Regions from separate parts of the Terrabacter sp. GCM10028922 genome, predicted to be linked through region 1. Evidence: riboswitches for the same ligand, from Rfam matches in the RefSeq annotation. Region 1 holds a riboswitch; each other region holds the start of a gene.
What was found. A riboswitch is a leader RNA that binds a small molecule or an ion and turns the genes downstream of it on or off. The one in region 1 is predicted to bind cyclic di-AMP.
Positions count from the first base shown of each region.

Region 2: another riboswitch for cyclic di-AMP. It lies ahead of ACFQU3_RS08740 (transglycosylase family protein); the one in region 1 lies ahead of ACFQU3_RS11625 (CHAP domain-containing protein).
Region 3: another riboswitch for cyclic di-AMP. It lies ahead of ACFQU3_RS10455 (C40 family peptidase); the one in region 1 lies ahead of ACFQU3_RS11625 (CHAP domain-containing protein).

Region 1 covers NZ_JBHTFG010000010.1:204,441-209,173, forward strand. The annotation lists gene ACFQU3_RS11615 (alpha-mannosidase) at 1-1,577, opposite strand, end outside; gene ACFQU3_RS11620 (VOC family protein) at 1,626-2,021, opposite strand; cyclic di-AMP (ydaO/yuaA leader) riboswitch at 2,444-2,647, shown strand; gene ACFQU3_RS11625 (CHAP domain-containing protein) at 2,650-3,537, shown strand; gene ACFQU3_RS11630 (GNAT family N-acetyltransferase) at 3,831-4,370, opposite strand; gene ACFQU3_RS11635 (sulfatase) at 4,465-4,733, shown strand, end outside.
Region 2 covers NZ_JBHTFG010000008.1:64,508-69,240, forward strand. The annotation lists gene ACFQU3_RS08735 (protein kinase) at 1-1,205, shown strand, start outside; cyclic di-AMP (ydaO/yuaA leader) riboswitch at 1,450-1,661, shown strand; gene ACFQU3_RS08740 (transglycosylase family protein) at 1,666-2,322, shown strand; tRNA gene ACFQU3_RS08745 (tRNA-Thr) at 2,485-2,560, shown strand; gene ACFQU3_RS08750 (helix-turn-helix transcriptional regulator) at 2,787-3,068, opposite strand; gene ACFQU3_RS08755 (DUF4389 domain-containing protein) at 3,271-3,993, shown strand; gene ACFQU3_RS08760 (ANTAR domain-containing protein) at 4,256-4,733, shown strand, end outside.
Region 3 covers NZ_JBHTFG010000009.1:345,460-350,192, reverse strand. The annotation lists gene ACFQU3_RS10465 (sigma-70 family RNA polymerase sigma factor) at 1-392, opposite strand, end outside; gene ACFQU3_RS10460 (DsbA family protein) at 829-1,512, opposite strand; gene ACFQU3_RS10455 (C40 family peptidase) at 1,610-2,374, opposite strand; cyclic di-AMP (ydaO/yuaA leader) riboswitch at 2,377-2,553, opposite strand; gene ACFQU3_RS10450 (iron dependent repressor, metal binding and dimerization domain protein) at 2,751-3,461, opposite strand; gene ACFQU3_RS10445 (MFS transporter) at 3,490-4,716, opposite strand.

The DNA.
Region 1 (4,733 bases):
CGGTGCAGCTCGAGGTAGAGCTCGCCCGACCACGTGGGCGCACGGTCGGCGTACTCCTCACGGACGCCGTCGAAGAACGACTGTGCCGTGCCGACCTCGACAACCGGCGACCCCTCGAGCGAGCGCAGCCGCCGGGCGCGTTCGAGCATCTCGCGCTCGGGACCGCCGCCGCCGTCGCCGAAGCCGAACGGGATGAGCGCCCGCCGCGAGCGGCCCTTGTCGAGGTGCTGGCGCGCGGACCGGTGCAGGTCGGCTCCGCCGAGCTTGCTCTCGTAGGTGTCGGCCGGCGGGAAGTGGGTGAGGATCTGCGTGCCGTCGATGCCCTCCCACCAGAACGTGTGGTGCGGGAACGTGTTCGTGTCGTTCCACGAGAGCTTCTGCGTCAGGAACCACTCGGCGCCCGCCAGGCGGGCGATCTGGGGGTATGCCGCGGAGTAGCCGAACGAGTCGGGCAGCCACACGCCGGTGCACCGGACGCCGAGCTCGCGCTCGAAGAAGCGCTGGCCGTGGAGCAGCTGGCGCACGAGGGACTCCCCGCTCGGCATGACGCCGTCGGCCTCGACCCACTGCCCGCCGACCGGCTCCCACGTCCCGGCGGCGACGGCATCCCGGATGCGCTGCCAGACCGCCGGCTGCTGCTCCTTCATCCACGCGTACTGCTGGGCGGACGAGCAGGCGAAGACGAGCTCGGGGTAGTCGGCCGCGAGCGCCGTGACGTTGGCGAAGGTGCGGGCGCACTTGCGGACCGTCTCGCGCACCGGCCAGAGCCATGCCGAGTCGATGTGGGCGTGGCCGACGGCGGTGAGGCGCTGGGCGCTCGTCACGGCCGGGGCGGCGAGCACGCCCGCCAGGGCCGCACGAGCCGCGCCCGCGGTCCCACGCACGTCGTGGACGTCGAGCACCGCGAGCGCGTCGTCGAGCGCTGCCGTCACCTCGAGCCGGCGCGCGTCCCGCTCGGGCAGCTCGGTGACGAGGTCGACGAGGACGTCGAGGTCCATGGCGAGGCCGAAGACCTCCGGCTCGAAGACGGCGACGTCGATCCGGCCGAGGGCGTACCGGGCTTCCTCACCGGCCGTGTCGCGTTCACCGAGACCAGTCGGGCGGAAGCCGTGCTCCATGACGGCCGGGTTGCCGGCCGCCTCGAGGAGCAGGTGGATCGGCTCGCCACCGACCGCCGGCGCCGCCACCCGGTGCCACCGGTTCATCGGGTGGATGCCCTTGAGCGGCGTGCCGTCGGCGTCGTGGAGCAGTCCCTCGGCCTGGAAGCCCGGCCCCTCGCCGCGGAAGCCGAGGTCGATGACGACCTCGACGACCTCGCCCGCGAACCCCTCGGGCACCGACCCCGTGATCTCGAACCACCACGTCGACCACGGCTCACCCCACGGCGTGCCCTGGCCGACCGGCTCGAACTGCCCTTCGGCGGCCGCGCGCAGCGCCTCGACGACCGGCACGGGCTCGCCCGGCACGTGCCACGCGGACGTCGCGAGCGGCATTCGGTCTCGGTGGACCGCCGGGGTCACGTGCTCGGCGAGCACGCGGCGGGCGCGGCGGAGGACGTGTGCGCTGTCGTCGAACACGTCCCGACCCTAGCCACCGGCCCGGGTCAGTCGAGGTGGTTCACCTGGTCAGCTGCCGGGCGAGGCTCCGATGACCGACAGGACGTTGCCGGCGGGGTCGGTGAACCACGCGATGTGCGGACCCTCCCCGCGGAGGACGCCCTTCTCGTCGGTCTCGAGGGGCGTGCCCTCGTACCTCTCGAAGGTCACGCCGCGCGAGGTCAGGTCGTCGACGGCCGCCTCGACGTCGTCGACCGGGAAGTTGAGGATGGTGAACGTCGCCGGCGTGTGGTCCGGCTTCGGGTAGATGACGACCGGCCGGTCGCCGCCGTCGCCGGCGAGGTGAAGCGTCAGCATGCCGTTCTCCTCGGTGACGCGCAGGCCCAGGGTGTCGGCGTAGAACGCCTTCGCAGCGGGGATGTCGTCGACGGAGAAGCCGCTGAACGCGTGGGAGCTCTCGAGCACGGTCGGTCCTTCCTCCGGGGCGCGCGGTGGCGCGCCGTGTCCTCCCAGTGAAGTCCCGTCGGGGGACGCGCGGCAGGGATACAGCGGAGAAAGTTCTCCTGACGCCGAACCTCGCCGAACCGACGCCGCCCCGGCCCGAGACGCACCATCGCGTATGCCGTGTGGCGGGCGATTCCGGACCCCGCGCCCGGCTGGGAGCCGACCGCCCGGCATACCCACGGGCCGCTTCGGGCCCTCAGGAAGCCGGTGTGACCCGGGTCTCACTATGAGAGAGGTAAAGCGCCGGTAAGCCGCATGAAAACGGACGTTCAAGGACATTGCCCGCGCGTCACCGTTACCTCAACGTGACTTTTGCCAGTTGACTCGTCTACAGTTCCCGGAGTCCGGCCATCTGGTCGGGCTCTCGCGAGGTGGACCGCCTAGTCCTGTCACCGCCTCACGGGAGACAGCAACCTTGTGACAGGAGCGGAGGAACCACACGTTTCTCCGGGCGTCCGGCGCAACGACTCCGGACGTCCTTGGGGTGAAGTACTCGCCCGGATCGCGACCCGTCGCGCACCGGGGGCAGCACCGGGCACCTTTCCGCCCGAACCCGACAGCTAACTTCGTAGGCGCGGAGAGGTACAGCGTGAACCACGACAACAATCGCGGTCGCCACCGCGCGCCCGGACGTCACAACCCCCTCAACGAACTCAAGCTCCTCGCCCGCGAGTCGGCTCAGCCGGCCATGAAGGGCGCGGCCGTCGTCGCCGCTACGGGTGGCCTCGTTGCCACCTTCGCGAATCCCGCGAGCGCCGACACCCTGTCCCCGAACTCGGGTGACGTCGCTGCCGCCGGTCTGGGGGCGGCCCCGGCCGCCGTCGGTCCGACCGACACCCCCGCCGCGGTTCCCGCCGCGGCGACCGCCCTGTCCAAGATCGGTTACGCGCCGGCCGTGCAGAAGGCCGTCGCCCAGCGCGTCGCCACGCCGAAGCCGCGCGTCATCGAGGACGTCCAGGTCAAGGCCCAGCGGGCTGCGGCCAAGGCCGCCGCGGAGGCTGCCGCCGCGCGCAAGGCTGCGGCCCAGCGCGCGTCGCGCGACCTGACGCGTAGCACCCTGACGACCAGCACGTCGTCGACGAAGTCGAGCAGCAACTACTCCGTCCCGAGCGCCTCGTCGGGCATGCGGTCCTCGTACAACTGGGCCACCGACGGCCAGTGCACGTGGGGCGCGCTCAACAAGTGGTACCAGTCGGAGGGTTACTACCCCGGCGGCTGGACCGGCAACGCGATGGTCTGGGACACCGGCGCAGCCAACGCCGGCTACACCGTGAGCGGCACGCCGCGCTCGCGCTCGATCCTCGTCATGGAGCCGGGCGTCCACGGCTCGTCCAGCGTCGGCCACGTCGCCTGGGTCACGAGCGTCGACGGCGACCAGGTGCACATCGTCGAGATGAACGCCCTCGCCGGCCCGTACAACTACAACACGCGCACGCTGACCGACGGTCCGGGCATGCGGTACATCTACGCGCCGTGACCCACGGGGTCTGACGCGCTGTACCTGACGCGTACCGACGAAGGGGAGGATGCCGACGCATCCTCCCCTTCGCCGTCCCCGCGCGCTCCCGTCGAGTGCGGACTTTCGTACGCCGCCCAGCCCCGCCCAGCCCCAGCCCCAGCCCCAGCCCCAGCCCCAGCCGAGCCTCCACCCCACAGTCGAGTGGGCACTTTGCACCGGTCACGGCGGGTGCAAAGTGCCCACTCGACGTGAGGGCGGGGCCAGGTGGGGGTCAGGCAGGGTCTGGCACGGTCTGGCAGGTTCAGGCAGGTTCAGGCGGGCTCGGTGGGATCGGCGTCCGGGTCGCCGAGCCGGCGCTGGACCCACGTGACGTCGTGCCACCCGCCGTGCTTCCAGCCGATGTCCCGGAACGTCCCGACGAGCTCGAAGCCGAGGGCCTCGTGCAGCCGGCCGCTCGCCTCGTTGGGCTGGGTCATGCCGGCGGCCGCCATCCGGTAGCCGCGGGCGGCGAGCCGCTCGAGCAGCGTCGCGTAGAGCGCCCGGCCGCCGCCCCTGCCCCGGCGGTCCAGCTCGAGGTACACCGACACCTCGCAGGACCAGCGGTAGGCGGCGCGCGCCTTGAACGGACCCGCGTAGGCGTACCCGACGACGTGGGCACCCTCTTCGCCGACCTCCTCGAGGACGAGCCAGGCGTACGCCTCCTGCGCGGCGGCGATACGGCGTGCCATCTCGTCGGCCCCCGGCGCCTCGGTCTCGAACGTGATCGACGTGCCGGTGACGTAGGGCTCGTAGATGGCCGCGCACGCGGGTGCGTCGGCCGTCGTGGCATCTCGGACGCGTCGCTCAGTCATGCCGCCGATGCTAGGGGTGCCCTGAGAGAGACCGGCGCGGGCCCGTCCCGGCCGACCCCGACCGGTTGCCGCGGGCCGGTCTAGCGTTGACACGGTGAGCACTGCAGCGCGCCGCCCGAACATCGTCTTCATGTTGAGCGACGACCACGCCGCGCACGCCATCGGCACCTACGGCTCGGTCGTCAACCGCACGCCGCACATCGACGCGGTCGCGGCCGCAGGCGCCCGTCTCGACAACCTCTTCGCGACGAACTCGCTGTGCTCGCCGAGCCGGGCCTCGATCCTCACCGGCATGTACAGCCACGTCAACGGGGTCACGACGCTCGACACGTTCATCGACGCGTCACAGCCGACGTTCGTCAC
Region 2 (4,733 bases), on a different contig from region 1:
GCGGCCTCGTGATGGGCACCCCCGGCTACCTCTCGCCCGAGCTCGTCGAGGGTGCGGCCATCACCGACGCCACCGACTGGTGGGGGTGGGCGGCCACCATCACGTATGCCGCGTCGGGCCGTCCGCCGTTCGGCCGTGCCCGCATGGACGCCGTCCTCACGCGCGTACGCGCCGGCGACGTCGACCTCGACGGCGTCGACCCACGCCTCGTGCCGCTCCTGCGCGCGTCGCTGTCGCCCGACCCGCGCCACCGCCCGTACGCCGACGAGGTCATCGCCGCGCTCGAGCTGTATGCCGCGGGCCGGGCGGCGACCGTGCCGACCCCGAGCGGCGGGCCATGGGACCACGACCGCCCGACGGTCATCCCCGGCGAGACACAGGTGCTCCAGAACGGCGGCACCGCCGTCATGCCGCCTGTGACGCCGACGGCCGCGCAACCCGTCGTCGACACGAACGTGCGGTGGGCACCCCCACCGACCGGTCCGCGGGCACCGGAGCCCGACCACACGGCATACGGCAGCGGGTGGGACGAGCCGGAGGCCCCGGAGTCCGAGCACCACTGGCCCGAGGAGGAGTGGGACGACGACGAGGGGCTGCCCGAGCGTGAGGGCGACCCGCGCATCGGTATGCCGATGCGCACCGGCCTGCTCATGGGGGTCGCGATCGCGTGGATCGGGGCGCTCATGGCGTGGCCCGGCGTCGCGCTGCTCGTTCTCGTCGGGCTGTCGGTCCTCGCCCGCGCGACCGACCGGTCCGTGACGGCGCTCGTGCTGCGCCGCTACGACTACGGGCGGCGCCGCAGCGACGTGCCGTATGCCGTCGTGTCGAGCCCGTGGCACCTCGTCGTCGGCATCATCGCGACGGCCGTCGGCCTGGTGCTTCCCGTCGCCGTGGCGCTCGCCGGCATTTTCGCCAGCGCGCTCCTGCTCGCCGGCGCGCGAGGCACCGAGCTCGGTCCGGGGGCGCCGGTCACGCTCGCGGTGGGCGGTTTCCTGGGGCTCTTCATGCTGTGGCGGGGGCCCGGGGGAGCGTCGCTGCGGCGCGGGTCACGCTCGATGGCCAGACGTCTCGTGCCGGCCGGGCTGGCGGCACAGGTGGTCCCCACCGTCCTCACGGCCTTCGGTCTCGTCGTGGCCCTCGTCGCGCTGCAGCGCGGGGCGAGCCTCACCTGGGACCCGTTCGCGACCGACCCGTTCGGCCCCTAGGGGGACCCCGAGCGCCCGTGAACGGCCCCAGAACGGCCCCGCGGCACATCGCGTTCGCATCAAGAAAAGATCACGAAAAGATCTCGACTTCTGTTGTGTCGCCCTGTGAGCGTCGCGTACCGTCGGTGCGGCGGTCCCGACCTTCGGGTCGGAACGGGATCTCACCACTCGATTCCGGGCCGCTTCCTGGCGTCCGGCTCCACACGAACGCACCACAACTTCACATGGACACCCAACAATCCGTTCCCTGCCCGCGCCGAGCCTCGCCAGCCAGGGATGCAGCTCACACAGTGGGCCGGGCGAGGACGGGGGAACCAGTGTGGCCAGTGAGTGCATGTGTGTTTGAGCGCATGGCAGAGGACGAGATCTGGCCTTGGGGTGAAGTCGCGCACGCGGCGGGGCACCTGACGCCCTAATCCGACAGCTAACCCCGGAGGCGCGCGTCAGGAAGGACTCACCCATGCAGTACCTGTCCAAGCATGCTGCCGCCAAGAAGGTCTCGGTCAAGCAGCGCATCGCGGGAGTCGGCATCGCCGGCGCCGCCACCGTCGTCGCCGGCATCTCCACCGCGGGGTCGGCCAAGGCCTCCTCGGTCTGGGATCGCGTCGCCCAGTGCGAGTCTGGCGGCAACTGGCACATCAACACCGGAAACGGCTACTACGGCGGCCTCCAGTTCCACCCCGCCACGTGGCGCGGCTTCGGTGGCACGAAGTACGCCTCACGCGCCGACCTCGCCTCGAAGTCCCAGCAGATCGCCATCGCGCAGAAGGTGCTCGCGGTCCAGGGCCCCGGCGCCTGGCCCGTGTGCTCGCAGCGGGCCGGTCTGACACGCGCCAACGGCGGCGCTGTCTCCGTCTCGCCGTCGAACGACAGTGCACCGGTGACGACGAAGAAGGTCACCAAGAAGAAGGTCACGAAGAAGAAGACGTACGCCACGACGTCGACGAGCTACTCCGGCAAGGGCGCCAAGTTCACCGTGCGCCGCGGCGACTCGCTCAGCAAGCTCGCGGTTCGCCACGACGTGAAGGGCGGCTGGAAGGCGCTGTACAAGGCCAACACGGCACGGGTCTCCGACCCCGACCTGATCTACGTGGGTCAGGTACTGCGTCTGCCGTGAGTTCCTGATAGAACAGTTCCGGACGGCCTCGTGCGACCAACCCCTGGGTTGCGCGAGGCCGTCCAGCTGCGAGCCTGCTGGGTCCGGTCGCACCGTGGTGTGGGCGTATGCCGCCCGGCTCGGTTACGCTTTCGCCCGTCCGCGGCGCGACGCCGGGGGCGTGCTGGCGTGGCGCAATCGGTAGCGCACCTGTCTTGTAAACAGGGGGTTGGGGGTTCGAGTCCCCCCGCCAGCTCCAATCTGCTTGGTACACAAGGAAATTCGGTCACCATCCCCACCGGTTGGCACCTGTCATCTGGATGGCAGGTGGTGAGGGCCCCAAAAGTGGGCCTGACCTGCGGAAACGTCCGGTTTCGGCGCGTCGGGTTCGGTCCTTGTGTCCGCTCGTGTGCCGGAGACTGAGCGTCGAATCGCACATGGATCGCACGAAATCTGCGTGCCAGACGGGCGCCTGGTGTGTCATGTCAGCTCGAGGCCACGAGCAGGTCGAGCAGCTCGCCGATCGTCGCTTCACGGCCTACGCGTTGCCGCAGTGGCAGATGGTGCTGGATCCGGTAACGGTTGCGTCGGCCGTCCTTCTCCTTGACGACGTACCCGGCCTCGGTCAGCTCGGTGACGATGCCGAACACCGTTCGCTCGGTGAGGCCGAGTACCTCGGCGACATCTCGTAGCCGCAGTCCCTGGTCGTGGGCGATGCAGACCAGGACACGAGCATGGTTCGTCAGGAAGCTCCACTCTGCACCCATTCGCGCAGTATAGCAAACTTATTCTAGAAATTGATTGCTAGTTAGCAGTTGCAGGCGTAGCGTCGAGACCACCAATGCAGGGGCCCGCCCCGTGGCCGACGGACAACGCTCGAGCGTGAGCTCGTCAGGTTCGACCAGTCATGCCGAGCTTCAGGAGCGCCCCTCAGCCACCGTCGCAACCGCGCGACAGAGAGGCCCAGTCATGGACACCAAGTCACTCCCCTACCCCCTGCACATCACCGGTGAGCTCGCCCCGACGCTGAGCCGGGGCCTCTGGCTGGTCAAGTGGTTGCTCGCGATCCCGCACTACGTCGTTCTGATGTTCCTGTGGCTGGCGTTCGCGGTGGTGAGTGTGATCGCGTTCTTCGCGATCCTCTTCACCGGCCGGTACCCGGTGGGGTTGTTCACGTTCAATGTCGGCGTTCTGCGCTGGTCATGGCGTGTGGGCTTCTACTCCTACAGCGCCCTGGGCACCGACCGTTACCCGCCCTTCACGCTCAAGGACGTCCCCGACTACCCGGCCCGGCTCGAGGTCGACTACCCGACGTCGCTCTCGCGCGGGCTCGTGCTCGTGAAGTGGTGGCTGCTCGCCCTGCCCCACTACCTGATCATCGGGGTCTTCACTGGTGCCGCGTTCGGCGGCTACAACCAGGTCAACCACGGCAATGCGTGGCTGTACGGCTCCGGCCTGATCGGTCTGATCGTCCTGATCGCCGGGATCGTCTTGCTGTTCGCCGACCACTACCCGCGCGGCCTGTACGACCTCGTGCTGGGGATGAACCGCTGGGTCTTCCGCGTCGCCGTCTACGCCGGCCTGATGACCGATGCCTACCCGCCGTTCCGGCTCGACATGGGCGGCCCCGAACCCTCTGCCGTCTCCGCGCCCGACAAGGCCCCGCTGACGCCAGCGCCAGTCGTCTCGTGACCGCTGCGCCCGCTGAGCGAACCATGCCGGGCACCACCGAATACCCGAACCGCAAGGAGCATGATCCGGGCAGCTGAGCTGTACTGGGAACGTCATGGTGTGACGCGGCGTAGAGTCGGCAGTGCGCCACGAACGCGTCTAGTTTTGGTTATCCGCAAGCCGCCGATTTCGTTGATGGGCAGAGTCTTTCGGCACGACCAGGTGAGCTGCGATTCATCAGGTCCTGTCGGTTGGGGGGGCAACCACCTGAAGGAGAACGCTGATGAACGGCTCGATACCTCAAAACGGAATCGACGCTGGCCTCCAGGACCTGCAGTTCATCGCCGAGGCGTTCGCCTCCCTCGGAGCGCTTTTGGCGTCTGCAGTCGCGGCCGACCCGTTCGAAGCGATCACCACGGCAGCCCGGGACCAGCTCTTGGGTGCGGCGGGGGCCAGCATCACCACATTTCAGCAAGACCGCTTTGTGACGGTGGCCGCCACCGACGATCGGACCAGGCAGGCCGACGCGATCCAGTACGAGCTGGGGTCCGGACCGTGCATCGACGCCATCCTCCAGGCGACGATGTACCGCCCCCGCGACCTGCGCACCGACGATCGGTGGCCCAGCTACGGGCGTCGTGTCGCGGACGAGCTCGGGCTGGACAGCATGCTGTCCTACCGGATGCAGCTTCCCTCCCAGGACACAGTGGCCGGCCTCAACGTGTACGCCGAGGGCGCTGACGGGTTCACGGAGAGCGACG
Region 3 (4,733 bases), on a different contig from region 1:
GTGCCGGGGCCGCCGCCCGAGCGGATCGCGTCGAGGGTCCGGGTGAAGCTCTCGCTGACGAGGTCGTCGACGTCGCTGGGCGAGGCGATCCGGGTCGCGAGCCGACGTGCCGCCGGCTCGTGCCGCGTCCACAGCTCGGAGTATGCCGTGTCGTCCCCTCCGCGCACGCTGTCCACGAGCACCGCGTCGTCCGCACGGTCATCCGATGGGTCGTCCGGATGGGCGCCCCGGTGTCGATCGCCGTCGTGGGACCTCGGGGACCGGCTTCGCGTCGCGTCCCCCGCCCGCCCGACGGGCGCGGGCACGCCGGAGGCCGCCACGTCCTCGGCCTCGGCCCCCACGTCGCCGGACTCGCCTGCCACGCCGCCGTGCTCGTCGTGCGCCTGCTCCACGCTCTCCCATCCCTGGTCTGCCGGCCTGCTTCGGGCCCATCGACCCATGGCTTTGCCGGGCGCGTGGCCGGGTGCCGGGTCTCGTCCCCCGACCCGGTCGGCGCGTCAGCAACGCACCTCACGCATCCTTCCCCTTGGAGACGCCGCACGGGCCGAATCATGGCGCGACATGCCCACCGATGTGCGCGGCCGACACAGCTTGTGGGGATTTGCGCGCGTTTGCGACACACCTGACCGGCAGCGACGTCTCCTGATGTGACGCGCTCCTCGGACGACGCCTCGGGCCAGGGGGTCCGGCGCAGCCGTGGGGCCGAGCCGGGGCGCGTCACGGCCGGTCGCGATGGGGGCTGCCGGCCGAACGACGGTGGGTGCTCCCGAGGAGGGGACGGGAGCACCCACCGAAGCCCGTCGTCTCCCGAAGTGCGCGGGTCCCCGCTCAGACCGTCTGCGTCGCGACCCCGCGCAGGAGGGCCAGGTAGTCCTCGACGGGGCGCGCACCCGACACGGCGGCGTACCCGTTGGCGACGACGAACGGCGTCGAGGTGACGCCCATCGAGTGCGCCCGCTGCTCGTCGGCTCGCACCTCGTCGGCGTACGTGTCGGAGGCGAGCACCGCCGAGACGCGGCGCTCGTCGAGGCCGCACTCGGCGGAGAGGCGCTGGAGCACCTCGTGGTCGTCGATGGCGAGGCCCTCGCGGAAGTGTGCGGAGTGGAAGCGCTCGACGGCCGCGGACCGCAACGCCGGGCCACCCATCTCGCGGCCGAGCACGCAGAGGCGGTGGGCGTCGAAGGTGTTGGCCCGCACGGCGCTGTCCCAGTCGAAGATGAGGTCGTCCGCCTCGGCGACCTCGCTCGCCGTCGCGTTCATGAGTCGTCCGGCCGCCCGGTCGACGCCGTGCCGGGCGCCGACGTGCTCGTCGACGGGCACGCCCCCACCGACCCGGACGTCCGGGTCGAGCTCGAACGAGCGCAGCCGCACGGTGACGTCGTGGGGACGCTCGAACGCTGCGACGGCGGCCTCGAGGCGCCGCTTGGCCACCCACGAGTAGGGGCAGACCAGGTCGCTCCAGAGCTCGAGCTCGATGAGGGTCGTGGACTCGGCGGCAGGCTGCACGGTCATCGCCTCAGTCAACCATGGACCGCGCTGACCCCGGAAAAGCGTTGCGCCCCCACCGGACTCCGGTGGGGGCGCAACGAGAAGAGGCGGGAACGGGCGCTCAGATACGGCCGTACATCGACGGCGTGGTCCAGATCGAGTGGTTGCCGATCACGGTGCCGGTGCGCTGCGCGTCGATCATGCGGCCGGGGCTGACGTAGATGCCCACGTGGTAGATCGGCGAGCCGAAGAAGACGAGGTCACCGGGACGCGGGCTGCTGACGGGCGTCGAGGCCGCGGCCTGCGCGGACGCGGTGCGCGGGATCGAGATGCCGGCCTGGCGGTAGACGTAGGACGTGAAGCCCGAGCAGTCGAAGCCCGACGGCGTCGTGCCGCCGTAGACGTACGGGACGCCGAAGAGCGACTGCGCGATGCCGATGATGCCGGTGGCGCTGGGGTCGGGAGCGACGTTGAGGGCGGTGCGGCTCGCGGAACGCGACGCACGCTCGGAGGCGGCCTCACGCGCGGCGGCGGCCTCTTCGGCTGCCTTCTTCTCGGCGCGCTCGGTCTTGACCTTGATGTCCTCGATGACAACGGGCTTGACCGTGGCTGCCTTGAGGGCGGGCTTGGCGTAGCCGATGGCAGAGAGGGCGTTGGACGCCTTCAGGGTGCCGACCTGGGGGCCGACGACCGCGGGGCCTGCGACGGTCGAACCGTCTGCGGCGCTCGCCGGACCGGCGAAGGTGGCCACGAGGCCACCCGAGGCCGCGACGATGGCGGCACCCTTCACGGCGGGCTGAGCAGACTCCTTGGCGATCGTCTTGAGCTCGGAGATCGCGTTGAATCGACCGGGGGCGCGGTGGCGCCCGGGAACGTTCTGAGCCACGTTTGACCTCTCGACGCCTACGAGGTGAGCTGTCGGGTTCGGGCTGGAGGTACTCGCCCGGCCTTCGCTCGGACCCGTTCGGGTCCACGGAGGGCTTCACCCCGAGGACGTCTCTCGACGCCCGGAGAAAGTGGTTCCCCCGCTCCTGCCGTGCGGTTCGTACTGAGCCTCAGGTCGATGGCAGGACTAGGCGGTCCGACCCGGGGCACTCGCTCGACGGGGAGAGCAAGTGCGGCCAACCGTACCCAACCCCATGGTCCTTGTCACCTTGGCGTCCACCGAAGTCAAAGAATTTTCATCGACGTCTTCCGAGGTGTGGCAAGGCATGCCAAAACGAGGTGCCGGACCGGGGCAAACCCTGACGGATGCGGCGTGTTCACGCAGCGGTGCTCGCGGCTGCCTGGCAGAAGACGTGGACGGCGACGTCGTGAGGCAGGGAGACGCCCGTCGACGGCTCGCTGCCTTCGCGCACCGCCACGACCCGGCCACCCTCACGCACGACCTCGACCCGGGCCCCGGGCACGACGCCGGCGCTCGTCAGCAGCGCGAGCGCCTCGGGGTCGACCTGCACGGGCTCACCGATGCGGCGGATCGTGACGACCGCCGGCACGTCGCCGACCACCGCTGTCAGCGTGCTGAGGCCGCTCAGGAAGTCCTCGTCCTGACGCACTCCGAGCTCGGCGAGACCCGGGATCGGGTTGCCGTAGGGGGACTCCAGGCCCTCGCCGATCAGACCGAGGATCTTGCGCTCCACCTTCTCGGACATGACGTGCTCCCAGCGGCACGCCTCGTCATGGGCGTACTCCCACTCGAGACCGATGACGTCGACGAGCAGACGCTCGGCGAGGCGGTGCTTGCGCATGACGCGCGTCGCGAGCAGCCGCCCGTGGTCGGACAGCTCGAGGTGACGGTCTCCGGAGACGGCGACGAGGCCGTCGCGCTCCATGCGGGCCACGGTCTGCGAGACGGTCGGACCGGAGTGGCCGAGACGCTCCGCGATGCGCGCGCGCAGAGGGACGATGCCCTCCTCCTCGAGCTCGTAGATCGTGCGCAGGTACATCTCGGTGGTGTCGATCAGGTCCGTCACGGTCATACCTTCTCAGAATCCGGGAGCGTCAGGGACCGCTCGTCGCCGTGCCACGTGTCGGGTCGTGTCGTGGCACCCAGATGCGCAGCCATCCCGCCCCGACGAGCGCACCCACGCCGAGCACGACCGCGGAGGCGCCGAGGGACATGATGGTGCTCAGCCCTGACAACGCCAGGGGGCCCGCGGCCCTTCCCACGTCGGCGCAGAGGCGCCAACCACCGAGGAACTGCGCCCGGCCGTCGGCGGGGGACGCGTCGGCGCCGAGGGTCATGATCAGACCCGCCCCCAGCCCGTTGCCGACGCCGAGGACGGTCGCGGCCGCGGTCACCGCGACGAGGCTCGTCGCGAGCGGCAGCAGCGCCATCCCGAGGCCGAGCACCACCATGCTCGGCACGGCCGCGGCCACCCGGCCGTAGCGGTCCATGAGCCAGCCCGAGGGGTAGAACAGCGCCATGTCGATGGCGCCGGCGACCCCGAAGACGAGCGAGGTCTGCGCGGGTGAGAAGCCGACCGACTCGGCCCACAACGGCACGAGCGCCTCGCGGATGGCGCGCGCTCCCGCGACGCACATCGCGCCGGTGCCGAGCGTGAGCAGCACGTGCCGGTGCTGCAGGAGGACCGACACGACGCTGCGCGGTGCCCCGGCGGCCGCGAGCCGCTCGGCCGCCCCGGTGACGTCCGGCGCGACGAGGACGAGCACGAAGGCGGCGATGCTCGCGACGCCGCCGACGGCATATGCCGACTCCGTGCCCCACCGCGTGATGACGAGCGAACCGACGAACGGGCCGACGAAGTAGCCGATGCGGTGGACGCCGCCGAGCGTCGACAGGGCCCGGGCACGCATCGCGACCGGCACCGCCTCGGTGAGGTACGCCTGTCTGGCGAGCCCGAAGAGCGCGCCGGCCAAGCCGATGACGAGCACCCCGGCGAAGAGCACGGCGAGCCCGTCCGCGAGCGCCGCCACGAGCATGCCGACCGCCTCGACGACGGCTGCCACCAGCAGCGCACGTCGCTCGCCGATGCGAGCCGCGAGCGCACCGGACGGGAGGTCACCGAGGAGCTGGCCGAGCCCCATCATCGCGACGAGAAGCGCGGCCACGCCGACCGACGCCCCCAGCTCTCGGGCCGAGATCGCGACGATCGGCGAGACCGCACCCGCCCCCGTCGAGCCGAGGAGCGTCGGGCCGTACGCCGACAGGGCGATCGCGCGCAGGCTGCCCCCACGCTCGTCGCCGCCGCCCCGAGTATCGGTCACGCCACAGGACCCTAACG